3 regions of the Cohnella sp. GCM10012308 genome follow, and region 1 is predicted to be linked to each of the others. Evidence: riboswitches for the same ligand, from Rfam matches in the RefSeq annotation. Region 1 holds a riboswitch; each other region holds the start of a gene.
The links. Region 1 has a riboswitch for cyclic di-AMP ahead of ACFOTD_RS24935 (HAD family hydrolase). Riboswitches for the same ligand answer to the same signal wherever they lie in the genome.
Positions count from the first base shown of each region.

Region 2: linked by a shared signal. The riboswitch ahead of ACFOTD_RS15025 (TrkH family potassium uptake protein) and the one ahead of ACFOTD_RS24935 (HAD family hydrolase) in region 1 are both predicted to bind cyclic di-AMP.
Region 3: linked by a shared signal. The riboswitch ahead of ACFOTD_RS05535 (C40 family peptidase) and the one ahead of ACFOTD_RS24935 (HAD family hydrolase) in region 1 are both predicted to bind cyclic di-AMP.

Region 1 covers NZ_JBHRYU010000028.1:77,820-81,997, reverse strand. The annotation lists gene ACFOTD_RS24940 (methyl-accepting chemotaxis protein) at 1-1,142, opposite strand, end outside; cyclic di-AMP (ydaO/yuaA leader) riboswitch at 1,335-1,486, shown strand; gene ACFOTD_RS24935 (HAD family hydrolase) at 1,633-2,310, shown strand; gene ACFOTD_RS24930 (mannitol-1-phosphate 5-dehydrogenase) at 2,467-3,654, shown strand; gene queF (preQ(1) synthase) at 3,742-4,178, opposite strand, start outside.
Region 2 covers NZ_JBHRYU010000011.1:180,956-185,133, reverse strand. The annotation lists gene ACFOTD_RS15035 (hypothetical protein) at 1-118, shown strand, start outside; gene ACFOTD_RS15030 (hypothetical protein) at 115-1,791, opposite strand; cyclic di-AMP (ydaO/yuaA leader) riboswitch at 2,065-2,212, shown strand; gene ACFOTD_RS15025 (TrkH family potassium uptake protein) at 2,294-3,637, shown strand; gene ACFOTD_RS15020 (TrkH family potassium uptake protein) at 3,674-4,178, shown strand, end outside.
Region 3 covers NZ_JBHRYU010000003.1:32,155-36,332, reverse strand. The annotation lists gene ACFOTD_RS05545 (DUF58 domain-containing protein) at 1-464, shown strand, start outside; gene ACFOTD_RS05540 (hypothetical protein) at 461-1,762, shown strand; gene ACFOTD_RS05535 (C40 family peptidase) at 1,945-2,412, opposite strand; cyclic di-AMP (ydaO/yuaA leader) riboswitch at 2,418-2,561, opposite strand; gene ACFOTD_RS05530 (hypothetical protein) at 2,897-3,715, opposite strand; gene ACFOTD_RS05525 (M1 family metallopeptidase) at 3,732-4,178, opposite strand, start outside.

The DNA.
Region 1 (4,178 bases):
GATGCGGCCGCGAGATGCTCCGTGCCTTTTGCGTTTTCGGAGCTGCGCGTCCACAGCCGGTTAAACGTGTCCTCCGTTTTGTGAACTTGCAGCATTCCGCGATCGGCTCCTTCCTTGCCTTCGCGTACATGCGCGGCGGCGGCGGCGGCGGAAGCCGCCATCCCGCTCAGTTGCTCGTGGATCTGGCTGGCCTGGGACTTGGTCTGGTCGGCGAGCTGGCGTACTTCCTGCGCGACGACGGAAAATCCGAGACCGTGCGAGCCTGCCCTGGCCGCTTCGATCTGCGCGTTGATCGCGAGCAGGTTGCACTGATCCGCCAGCTGCGCGATGATTTTGGCGATGCCGACGGTGTCCGATACTCTGGCGAGCAGCTCGTCCACCGAGCTGGCCTGGCGGTCCGCCGTCTCCGTCCACAGGCGGAACAGTCCCAGCATCTGAGTCAAATCCTGCTGTCCGTGCTCGGCCAGCTCCGCAATCTCTAAGCTGCCGGTGCGGGATACCGACGCTTCGCCGGCAAGACGGTCGACCGATCCCCGAATGTCGCGCAGCATCCGTTCGGCTCCGCGTACGGTCGACATCTGGCGTCCGGCAAGCTCGCGCCGCAGCAGCCTCGAGAGCTGCAGCATGTCGCTTACCGTTAGGACGCCTGTAAAGGCACCTCCGCTCGTCATCATCACCGCATCGTAAATCCGCTCCTCGTCCCGCGACATGGCGCGGTCGATCAGCTCCTGCGGCGACAGGTCGGTCTCGGCGATCATCGCCTTGCTATCCATCAGCTTGGTTACGGGCTTGTCCGCGAACAGCGGCATGCCGTACAGCGAGCCGATCAATTTAAAGAAGCGATGACGCATGACGATGCCTGCCGGTTCGCCCGTCGTCTTCACGACAGCGACGCACTCGAGCTCATGGCGCCTGCGGAATAGCTCGGCCATCTCGCCGCAAGTCTGCTCCGGCGACACCTGCGGGCAGGAACGAATCCACTCCGCAAGCACGACGGACGGGTAATGCTTGGCGAATTCGACCGGCTCGACTTTTTGAACCGGCACGATTTCGGAAAGCTGCGTGCTTCGTTCTTCCGTTTTTAAGCGGGGCGCCTCTTCGGCAGCCCGGGATTTCGTCTTTTCTAATAGAAGCAAACTCATGCTCCCAGCCCCTTATCCGCTGATCTTGACCCGCTCAGTTTATCAGCGGCTTGTCAACACGGCGTTAGAAGAACAATGGAGAAATGTAAATTATCCCTTTTTTAATGAACTTCGTGATGACAGCGAATTCATTTTGAATGATACCGCATACATCGATTAACCAAACTTGACAGCCTTTGGATGGACCTTTAACATGGATGTAAGCTTAGTTTCCGGCACGGCCGGAGAGCGGGGGAACCACGTTTTGGGGCGAATCGAGACAGGATCGCAGGAGATCCGGTCAGTAGGGTACCATCTTACCCGAGTCCGTCAGCTAACCTCGTCAGCGTTTGAAGATGGGTCCATTAGATTTTCTAAATTTCATTTAGAATCCGCGGCCCTTCAGGTTTGAAGGGTCTTTTTATTTTCTGCCAGCGGCCCATCGCCGGCGTCCCCCCTCTCGCCGTTGTTCGGAAGAGCAGAATAACTTCATGGAGGGATTTGAAAACCTATGACTATCGCATCGCGAACAAAGGCTGTTATTTTCGATTTTGACGGTACGATCCTCGACACCGAGACTGCATGGTACGAAGCTTTTAAGTCCGCATACCGGGAGTACGAGGTGGACTTGTCCCTGGACATGTACGCCGGCTGCATCGGCACGAGCCTTCACAAGTTTAACCCCTATGAATATCTGATCACCGATCTCAAGCTGCCGATCGACCCGGATTTATTCCGCGAGTCGGTGCACGAGCTGCACGGCAAGCTGATGGAACGCGAAGAAATGCGACCCGGCGTTCTTCATTTCCTCAATAGCGCGAAGGCGGCCGGACTCAAGATCGGTCTTGCCTCGAGCTCTCGCAGGGAATGGGTCGAGACCCATCTCAAGAAGCTGGGCATCTACGACTACTTCGATTGCATCCGCACGGCCGACGACGTCAGCGAAGTGAAGCCGAGCCCCGAGCTTTATTCGCAAGCTCTGCGTGCGCTCGGCGTGTCCGCCCTCGAGGCGATCGCGATCGAAGACTCGCCTAACGGCGCCAAAGCCGCCGAAGCCGCGGGCATTCGCTGCATCGTAACGCCTAATCCGTTGACCGAGCGTCTTGAATTCGGCGGCTGCCTGCGCCGGGTCGAATCGCTGTTGGAGCTGGATTTTCATCGAATCGTCAACGAGGCGGTTGCCGGCTGACCCCTTATATTTTCGCAATATTCTTACTATTTAATTCAAAAAATGATAAAGGGGAGAGGTCATTTGAGTGTTCGCTATGAAATTGTCGCTGCAAGGCATACTGAAAGGACATCCGCAAGAGCCTATCCGCGTCCGCGCAATCAAAAGCCGTTGGCCGTGCACTTCGGTGCCGGCAACATCGGCCGGGGATTCATCGGCATGCAGCTGTCAAAGTCGGGCTACGAGGTGTGCTTCGTCGCCCGCAACGAGACGCAGATTGCCCGCCTGAAGCAGCAACAGCAATATACAGTGACTTATGCGGACGAATCCGAACAGACCGAAGTGGTTCGCAACGTTACCGCCGTTCACATCAAGAATGGCGAGGAAGTCAAGCGCCGTATTCTCAACGCGGATATTTTAACCACCGCCGTAGGCGCCGCTTCGCTGCCGGCGATCGCCGCGACGATCGCCGCAGGCTTGGAGCTAAGATTGGCGACGCACAGCCATCCGCTGTATATTATCGCATGCGAAAATGCGGTCAGAGGAAGTACGCAGCTTAAAAAGCACATTTACGAAAAATTGTCCGCGGAAGGCCGCGCCCGCGCAGACCGCAGCGTTATCTTCCCCGATTCCATGATCGACCGCATCGTTCCCGCGCAGCCGAGCGACGATCCGCTCGCAATCAAGGTCGAGCCCTTTTACGAATGGATCATCGACCGCCATCCGCTGCGGCCTGACTTTCGCCGCATCCGCGGCGCCATTTTTGCCGACAAGCTCGAACCTTATATGGCGCGCAAGCTGTATACCGTCAACACGGGGCATTGTGTGGCCGCTTATCTGGGGCATCGGTCAGGTTGCCGTACGCTCCAAGAGGTGCTGAGGAGCGCGCCGCTGCGTCTCCTGGTCCGGCAGACGCTGGAGGAGACCGGGGAACTGCTCGTCCGTAAATACGGTCTGGACCGCGACGAGCATCGCCTTTATATCGACAAAACGCTGGAGCGCTTCGCCAATCCCGCGATTGTAGACGACGTCACGCGGGTAGCGCGTTCGCCGCTGCGCAAGCTGTCGCGCGGCGAGCGAATCGTTCGTCCGCTGCTGGAGGCGCATGAGCTCGGACTGGCCGTGCCGCATTTGACAGCCGCCGCGGCTGCTGGGATTTTGTACCGGTACGCCGGCGATCCGGAGTCCGTTCAGCTGCAGGACGCGCTGCGTGAGAACGGATTGTCCGCATTTATCGCGCAGCACATGGGCATTCCGGCCCGGCACGCGCTTCATGCCGAGCTTATCGCCGCCGTAGGCGAGCTGCGCACGCAAAGCGCAAGTCGCTTAAATAGCGCAAGTGACGCAAGTAGCGCCCATAGCTAAGACGTTAAAAGGAGCTGCACTGGCAGTCCGCGCGAGGCGGACAGTCAGGCAGCTCCTTGCGTATGATACGGCGGCTTTCCGTTCAACCTATCGGTTGTCCACCTTTTCCGGGTACAGATCGTGGTTCAGCAGCCGATGCTCGGCCATCGCCTCGTATTTGGTGCCAGGCTGTCCCCAGTTGCAATAAGGATCGATGGAGATGCCGCCTCTTGGCGTAAACTTCCCCCATACTTCGATATACCGGGGCGCCATCAGTTCGATGAGATCGTTCATAATGATGTTCATGCAGTCCTCGTGAAAATCGCCATGGTTGCGGAAGCTGAACAAGTATAGCTTAAGCGACTTGCTCTCCACCATCTTCACGTTCGGAATGTACGAGATATAGATCGTCGCAAAATCCGGCTGCCCTGTCATCGGGCACAGACTGGTGAATTCAGGACAGTTGAACTTGACGAAGTAATCCCGGCCCGGATGCTTGTTGTCGAACGATTCCAGCACCTCGGGCGCGTACGTGCTTGCGTATG
Region 2 (4,178 bases), on a different contig from region 1:
CGCGGCAGCCGCGCCATTATTGCTCGCCGACTTTGTCATGCATATACGGTTGGAGCGGCGTAAGCTCGTCAAGACAAGACCGGCCGTGCATCCCGAGATTACGCCGCAAGTCCTCTAACGCGAGAAGTCCGAGGCCGGACCAGGCCCGCCCCGCCGCCGTTCGTGCAGCCAGGCGATCCCCATCGCGACGGCAGCAGGCAGCAGGACGCTGACGAAGCCTGCGAGATTATCGGATGAGAGCCCGTCGGACAGCATCTGTACGGCCATCAGCGTAGAGTCGAGGACCACGTGGGCGAAAATAACGGTCAGGAGGCCGAATCGCAGCATAAACCAGGCGAAAAGGGCGCCGATAATCATGAGCTCGATAAAGCGGGTCTGCCACGGAAATACGGCATAGCCGACATGGCCGAAAGCCCATACGGCGGTCGCGGGCAGAACGGCGATGGACGTGAGCACTTTGGAGACCGCGGTGCCCGGGCTTGAAGCGTCGTGCGTGCCTGCACGCTTGGATCTGACGAACGCGCCGAGCCATTTGCGCACGAGGCCGATGCCGAAAAAGCGCGTCTGGATCTCCTCCGAGATGCCGGCGCACCAAGCGAGCAAGGGCAGCAGCCAAGGCGCGTACATATTGTAGGCGGATTGGCTCGGATCGGAACCGTAATAGCTGCCGAGCAGCAGGCCAAGCGCCGTCAACACGATCGTTTGCGCCGCAAGCAGGATCACGGCGAGCATATAGCCCTGCTTCATGGCGGTTTTGACCTGGCTGCCGTAGTCCGCGTCCTGCCAGCGCGGCCACAGCGAGCGGCCCATCGAGCGCCACAGGCCGTCGCCGCCGACGGCGGCGAAGTACGTGAGCAGCGCTTGAATGAAAAGAATAACGACGTTCGTGACGAGCAGCGCCGACACGTTGCTCTCCGAAGCGATCGCGTTCATGTCGACGGACGAAGCACGCAATCCGGGGCGCAGATTAAACATGAACCCTGCGTACATGACGAAGAAAGCCGCCGACAGGAACAGCCCGCGTTTGAACGATGTCCATCCCCGGCAGGTCGCGGCATAAATAACGGCAAGCACGAACATGACGATCTGCGGCAGCAGGAAGCCCGTCATCGATAGCTTATCGGCAATCTTGCGCTGCTGCGCAAGCTCGTCCGCGAATGCCTGGGGCAGCGCGTACCGGTAAGTAAGCACCTTGTCTGGCTTTACGAGCAGCTGCACGTGCGCGTCCGACAAGCCGGACTTGCGGCTCTGCAGGATGACCGAGCCGCCTTGCGTCAGGCTGCCGGTAGGCTCCCAGGCCGATGCGTCGTAGTCGGGCTGCGTCTTCAGCCAGGCGATCGCTTCTGCGGTCCGCGCGTCTGCGTCGCTTGCGGCCGCTTTGTCCGCATCGGTCAAGGCATCGCCGACACGCGCCCAGCCGACGACCTCGCCCGATTCCATATGGACGGATACGCGGTCGACGCTGCCGTCGGCCGCATGGATATCGACCGCGTAGACGTCCGTCGGGTAACGCGCATCCCAGTCGCGGTCGTATTCGTCGGTCAGCTTGTGCTTGGTCATATAGGCTGCCATGCGGTCGTCGCCTACATGCGTGATCGTCGCGTCGGACCCTTCGCCAAGATCCATTCCCCAGTGCGCCGAGGCGTAAGCCAGGCCGATCCGCTTTGCCTCGCCGCGGCTGATCGCGGCCGATTCGCCTTTCATAGCCGGCGCGATCGCAGGCAATACTTGCATGAATAGGAAGATAAGAAGGCCGATTCCCGCGGCGACAGCCCATTTGGATGATCTCAAATTATCCACTCCGATTCCGAATTGATCTGAAAAAGCGTATACATCGTCTTTTTATCCGCAATAGCTGGTCCTTCCGCTTATTATCGATAGGAATTGAAGCCAAAACAAGAGAAAGAGTTAGAATCCCCGTAAAAAAGCTGTTACACGGCCTAATAACGTCCGTATATCCTCATACAAGGCGATTTTTCGCATTTCTGCTGTTGTGCGTACCTATCGGACAGACTATAATGCGGTGTAATGTTTTTTATGGAAACCGAACCATCGTGTCTTCATCATACTACCCAGCCGAATTTCCGCAAAGAAAACGGGGGAACCACTTAAGCTTTTCCGGGGTGAATTCCGCGCGCGTCAAGCGCCGGATAGGGCAGCCTGATCTGGCCCGAACCCGTCAGCTAACCTCGTAGGCTGCCAGACAGGATCGCCGTGCGCCAAGGCACTGGAGCTCCAGTGTCTTTTTTTGCGCGCTTTTTCAACCGTTTGCCGACATGAGGTGAATCGTACTTTGCTTAAAAAAATCATCGGCTGGCTATATGCTTCCCCGCCTCGGGTGCTGACGATCGGCTTCGCCGTCATTATCGCGGTCGGCGCGCTGCTGCTCAGGCTCCCGATCTCCACGGTGTCCGGCGAGCCGACGCCTTGGCTAGAAGCTTTTTTCGTCTCCAGCTCCGCGACCTGCGTGACGGGTCTGATGCGGCTCGATACGATCGCCTACTTCTCCGTCTTCGGCCGTTGGGTCATGCTCGTGCTCGTACAGCTCGGCGGCCTCGGCTTCATGACGATGGGGACGCTGTTCGCGTTTTTCGCCGGACGACGCCTCTCGCTCAAGGACCGTCTCGTGCTGCAGGAAGCGATGAACCAGGGCAGTCTCGAAGGCATCGTCCGGCTGGTGAAGCGCGTCCTTATCTATGCGCTTTGCATCGAGGCGGTCGGCGCACTGCTGTTTACCTTCCGGTTCATGCACGAGATGCATTTCCGGCAGGCGCTCTATTACGGCGTATTTCACAGCGTTTCTTTTTTCAATAACGGCGGCTTCGACCTGTTCGGCAACTTCCGCAGCATGGCCGGGTATGTCGGAGATCCTTATATGAACCTGCTCTCGATCGTGCTCGTCGTGCTCGGCGGCGTAGGCTTTGTCGTCCTCTCCGACCTGGTCGAGCTGCCGACGCGCCGCAAGCTGTCCTATCATTCCAAAGTCGTGCTCTGGGTATCGGCGTTCCTCATCGTGCTCGGCACGGTCACGATCCTGATCTTCGAGTATACGAACGAGCTCACGTTCGGGCCTTTATCCTTCGGAGACAAGCTGCTCGCGGCCGCGCTGCAGTCCGTATCCACCCGTTCCGCCGGCGTCAGTACCGTCGACATCGGCTCCCTGCGGGACGCGACGCAGTTTGCGATGGTGCTGCTCATGTTCGTCGGCGCCTCGCCCGGCTCCACCGGCGGCGGCATCAAGACGACGGCGTTCGCGGTGCTCGCGGCCGCCGTCTGGGCGATGCTTCGCGGCCGTACCGACGTCGTGCTGCTCGGACTGCGCATCGAGCGGGCCAAGGTCAACCGCGCCATCACGGTCACGATGCTGTCGCTGGCCATCGTCATCACGTCCGTCATGATCCTCTCGATTACCGAGAAGCAGGCGTTCCTGCTCATTCTTTTCGAGGTCATGTCCGCCTATGCGACGGTCGGATTGTCCGCCGGGATCACCGGGGACTTGACTGCCTTCGGCCAGATACTCATTATCGTCCTCATGTTCATCGGGCGTCTCGGTCCGCTGACGATGACGTACGCGCTGGGCACCAAGTCCGGACGCACGCTGTACCGCGAGGCAGAGGGCCGCATCATTATCGGGTAAAACCATGGTAAGGAGGGGAGACGCTTGCACAAAAAAATGTACGCTTGGCTGGTCGCCTCTCCTCCGCGGACGCTGGCGCTCGGCTTTGCCTTCATCATCGGCCTGGGCTCCTTCCTGCTGCAGCTGCCCGCCGCTTCGAGCGTCGGCGCGCAGACACGCTATATAGACGCGCTATTCACGGCGACTTCCGCGACCTGCGTCACCGGCCTGGTCGTCGTCGACACCCACGACCACTACTCGATGTTCGGTCAGATCGTCATCCTGGCCATGATCCAGATCGGCGGTCTCGGCTTCATGTCCATGGCGACGTTGTTCGCGATTTTCCTGAAGCGGCGCATCTCGCTCAAGGAACGGCTGATTCTCCAGGAAGCGCTCAATCAAAGCAGCATCGAGGGCATCGTACGGCTCGTCCGCCGCGTCGTGCTGTACGCGCTGTCGATCGAAGCCGTGGGCGCCCTGCTGTTCATGGCCTGCTTTCTTAGAGATATGAGTCCGGGGAAGGCGTTATACTACGGGATCTTCCACGCGGTATCCTTTTTCA
Region 3 (4,178 bases), on a different contig from region 1:
GCGGCGACGTGACCGTGCTGCTCAACGCAGAGCTTGCCGATGCTTCGACGAACAGGCGGATTGCGCTCGAGCAGTTCGAAGAAGCGATCAGCATCGCCGCGTCCGTCGCCAAGCAGACGCTCGATAGCGGGGGCAGGGCGGGACTGATCTTCAACGGCCGCGTACAGGGCGGGGAGGCGGTCCCGCTGCGAATCGAGCCTGCGCGCGGCCGCAGCCAACTCTACGCGCTGCTCGAAGCGATGACCGGATTTGAGCCCGTCGTCCGGCTGGAGCTGGGCTATCTGCTCGGCGATCTGATCCAGGGACGGATGCGCGGAGCGAATCTGCTGCTCATTACCGCTTTTCTGACGCCCAAGCAGGAGCTGGCCGTGCGGATGCTGCGGCAGGCCGGCAACCGTGTAGAGGTCATGCTGTTGTACAAGGACAAGCAGGCATCACGCCAAGCCGCAGGAGGAACGCCATGAAGCTCATTCTCCGCAGCCTGGCTGACGCGCTCGCCGTCTACCCGCTTCTGCTGATTCTCCACGCGCAAGCCGGTCTCGCTTTCCCGACGGTCGGCTGGATCGCCCTCGCTTGGCTAAGCGCCGCGGTCGGGCGATCGCTGCCCTCGGTGCTGCGCGGCAAGCTGCCGGCGTCGCTCGTTCACTTGGCGCTCGTCGCGGCATTCATCGCCGCCGCAAGCGCCGTAGACTGGCGGCTGCTCTGGCTCGTGCTGCCGCTTGGTTTCCTGTCGTGGATCGCCCGCTTCGACTGGGCGCGCAGCGTACGCTGTGCCGTCGCGGTCGGCCTCCACGCGATCGTCCTCGCGGCGGCATCGCCGCTTGGCATTGCAGACGGCGCGAAGCCGCTGCTGCTCGCCGCGGGCATCGCCTGGCTGGCGGCGGCGCTATATTTTCAGCAGTCGAAGTCGCTGGCCGAAGCCGGTCTTCATGCCGGTCTCGTCACGAGACGGCTTGCCGCCGCGGGCAAGCGGTACCTCGCGTTGTGGGGCATCGTCGTCGCGCTCGTCTTTCTCCCGTTTGCGGGACTTCCGATCTGGCCGCAGGTCCTTCGGCTCATCCGCTGGTTGGTCTCGCGCGTCCCGGCGGGCGAACCTGCCCCCGAACAGACGCCCGAACCCGTGCAGTCCGCGCAGCCGCCGGCGTTCCCGCCGCAGGAGGGAGGCACCGGACGGCTGTGGGTATGGCTCGAGTATGCGCTGTATGTCGTACTCGCGCTGCTGGCGCTTGCCGTCGTTTATCGTCTGGCGCGGCGATATTTGCTCAGCGCCGTCTGGTGGCGGCGCATCTCCGATCGTCTGAAAGCGTGGTACGGCAGGCTGCTCGCGGGGCGGCGCGCGGCCGAGGCGGATCTCGGTTACACCGAAGAACGAGAGAGCCTGCTCCAAGGAGAAAAGCTGCTGGGCAGACTGTTCTCGCGGAATCGGTCGAAAGCGAAACGCGCGCTCGGGCGCGAGGAGTGGACGGCGATGTCGGCGGAGGACAAGGTCAGAAGTCTATATGCCGCGCTCATCGCCGATGCGGTCAAAGAAGGATACGCGCACCGCGAATCGCTTACGCCGTCGGAGACGCTCCGGGCGATCGAGGCGTGGCGCGTTCAAAACGAAGCGCCCCGGGCCCGTACGCCGGAAACGGCATCCCGAGGTTGGCTGGCGAGCGCGTCCCGTCAGCTCGGCGAGCTGTATGGCAGAGCGCGCTACGGCGGCCGGGTGAAGCCGGAGGAAGCCGAACGGCTCGGCGCGGAATTCCCCTGGAAAAAATGACGAAAAAACGGGCTTTGGCATACGACGCCAAAGCCCGTTTTTCGTGCAACTTTTTACGCAAAGCCTGTTTCGAAATCTTTACGGGGGGGTACAACCTAAGTAACCTCTCCATTCACTCCAAGCAGCAGCAAAGACCCGCTTTGGGGCGGGTCTTTGCCTAAGCCATTCCACTTCAGCCGAGTTTACACGTGATCGATTGCCACGGACGTGTAAGTGTCGGAGTCCATTACACGGCGAGCGCCGACATAGCGCTTCGCGTAATACTTTTCATCCAGATCCGAGATCGTAACACCCTTGGAAGCCGAGTGCGCAAATTTGTTGTCGCCGACATAGATGCCTACGTGGGACACGCCTTCGCCGCTCGTATTAAAGAATACGAGATCTCCCGGACGAAGATCGTCGCGAGCGACCTTGTCGCCCATGGCGAATTGGCCTTTGGACGAGTGAGGCAGCTTGACGTCGAACTTCTTGAAAACATAAGCCGTGAATCCGGAGCAATCGAAGCCGCTAGTCGTCGTGCCGCCGTAATCGTAGTCGATGCCGATCAGCTTGGAGACGGTCGAGTCGAGCTTGGAAGCTGCGGACGCGCTGCCCAACTGGAAAGCCAGGAGGCAGGTTAAAGCAAGTAGAAGTACAGTAACTTTGCGCAAAACAAGAAGCTCCTTCCAAGTGCCTACGAGGTTAGCTGGAGGGTTCGGTTGAAGGTTCCCTATGGCTTCTGCGCGAGGCAAAGCCAATTCACCCGGTAAAGACTGGTTCCCCCGTTTCCCAGTGCGCGGGAATTCGGCAGTTTTCGCACCTTAGCTTTAGAAATTCGATTTTTAGGCCCCAACTCCTGCTCCTTCAAGATTAGAAATCCTTAATGTCCCAAATCAAAAGGAATATGCTGGCGAAGTCTCATAACCCAATCACAGCAAGGGATGCGGGGTTTGCGCCCGCGAAAGGCCAAGCCTATGAATAAATGAGAAAGATTAAGAGGACGCAAGTCTTCGACAAGGCTGCAGTCGCAAGAGTATGAACGTAGTCTATGCCGCCCTCTCGACCGATATTAATAGCCTGCAAAAAAAAAGAGACGGCGCGCCGCTCATCATCCGATGAACGGCGCGCCGTCTTTTTCTGTTTATAAGCGTTATTTTAAGCCTGTTCGCGCTGCCACAAGCGATGCTGGCAGGCCGCCGTCCAGAGCGCGATCATCGACCGGACGAAGTGGAACGCCTGGTTCAGCGCGATCGCGAGCAAGCCCGTCCAGATCAGCGTGGCGCCGGATACGGCGGCGGAACCGAGCAGGGAGAGCAGCGGCAGCAAAAGGGTTACGCCGAGCAGGGGGAGCAGGCGGCTTATCGAGCGAAGCGCGCCCTGCCAAGGGCTGTCCCCTGCGGCGGCGCTGAACTGCATGAATAAGAAGGGGAGATGCACCGCCAGCATCCAGAGCGCCCAGCCCGCGGCGTAAGGGAGCATCTGTCCGAGCCATGAAGCGGCGTCGGGCATTTCCATGTATGCGTTCCGTCCGAACGGAATCAGCCAGATCGCCGGCGCCAGGGCGATCAGCTTCTCGGTGCCGTAGAGCAAGGACACCTTTTTCCACGACCGGCGGATGCCCTTGAGCACTTGGGTGCCGCCCTGCTCCTCGGCATGGGTGAAGGAGTAGTAAAGTCCCGCATTCAGAATCGGCGTGATCAGCATGCGGAAGAGGAGCATACAGCCCAGCATGAGCAGCGTGCGATCGGCCAGACCCGTCTTGAGCAGACGGAACTGGGCTTCGATCGCAAAAAGCTGCTTGGCTGCCGCGCCGAGCGGATGTTCGTCGGGATACCGGGTCAGGATTGGCGCCACGACCGAATCGATAAACCGGTAGAGGAAAAATCCCCACAACAGGCGGTAAAGGAATAAGGCGACGAGTACGAATTTGTGTCGCTTGGTCGTCTCCCAGCCTTTTCGGATCGCGTCGTTCATGTCGCTTCCTCCTCCATCACCAGGCCATGCTGCCGACGATCGCGTCGATCAGCTGTCCTAGCGTCACGTCGAGCTTGGTCCGCTTGCGCGCGGGCGCTTCGGCCTTCAGATAGTTGTCGTAACGGCTGTGATCGAGCACGATGTCGAGCATCGGATCGACCGCCACGTACGACAACGGCGATGCCGACTGCAGGCGGATCTGGATGTGGCTCTGAATGCCGTCCCACGTCTTGCGTACGGTTTTGCCGTCCTTGAAGCCGAATTGCACCGTCGCCGCCTGCGGGCTGCCCTGGGTCCTCGTGAGCAGGACGATGGACTGATAGCCGCCCTCGCCGTCCGGCTCCGTGCGGATGGAGGCTACCGCGAAGTCGGCCGACTCTCCCCGGTACACGTAGGCCTGGAAGAAATCCTTCCAGTCATCCTTGGTTACGGCTTCGACGACACGCTGGAAGCTTTGGCTGTC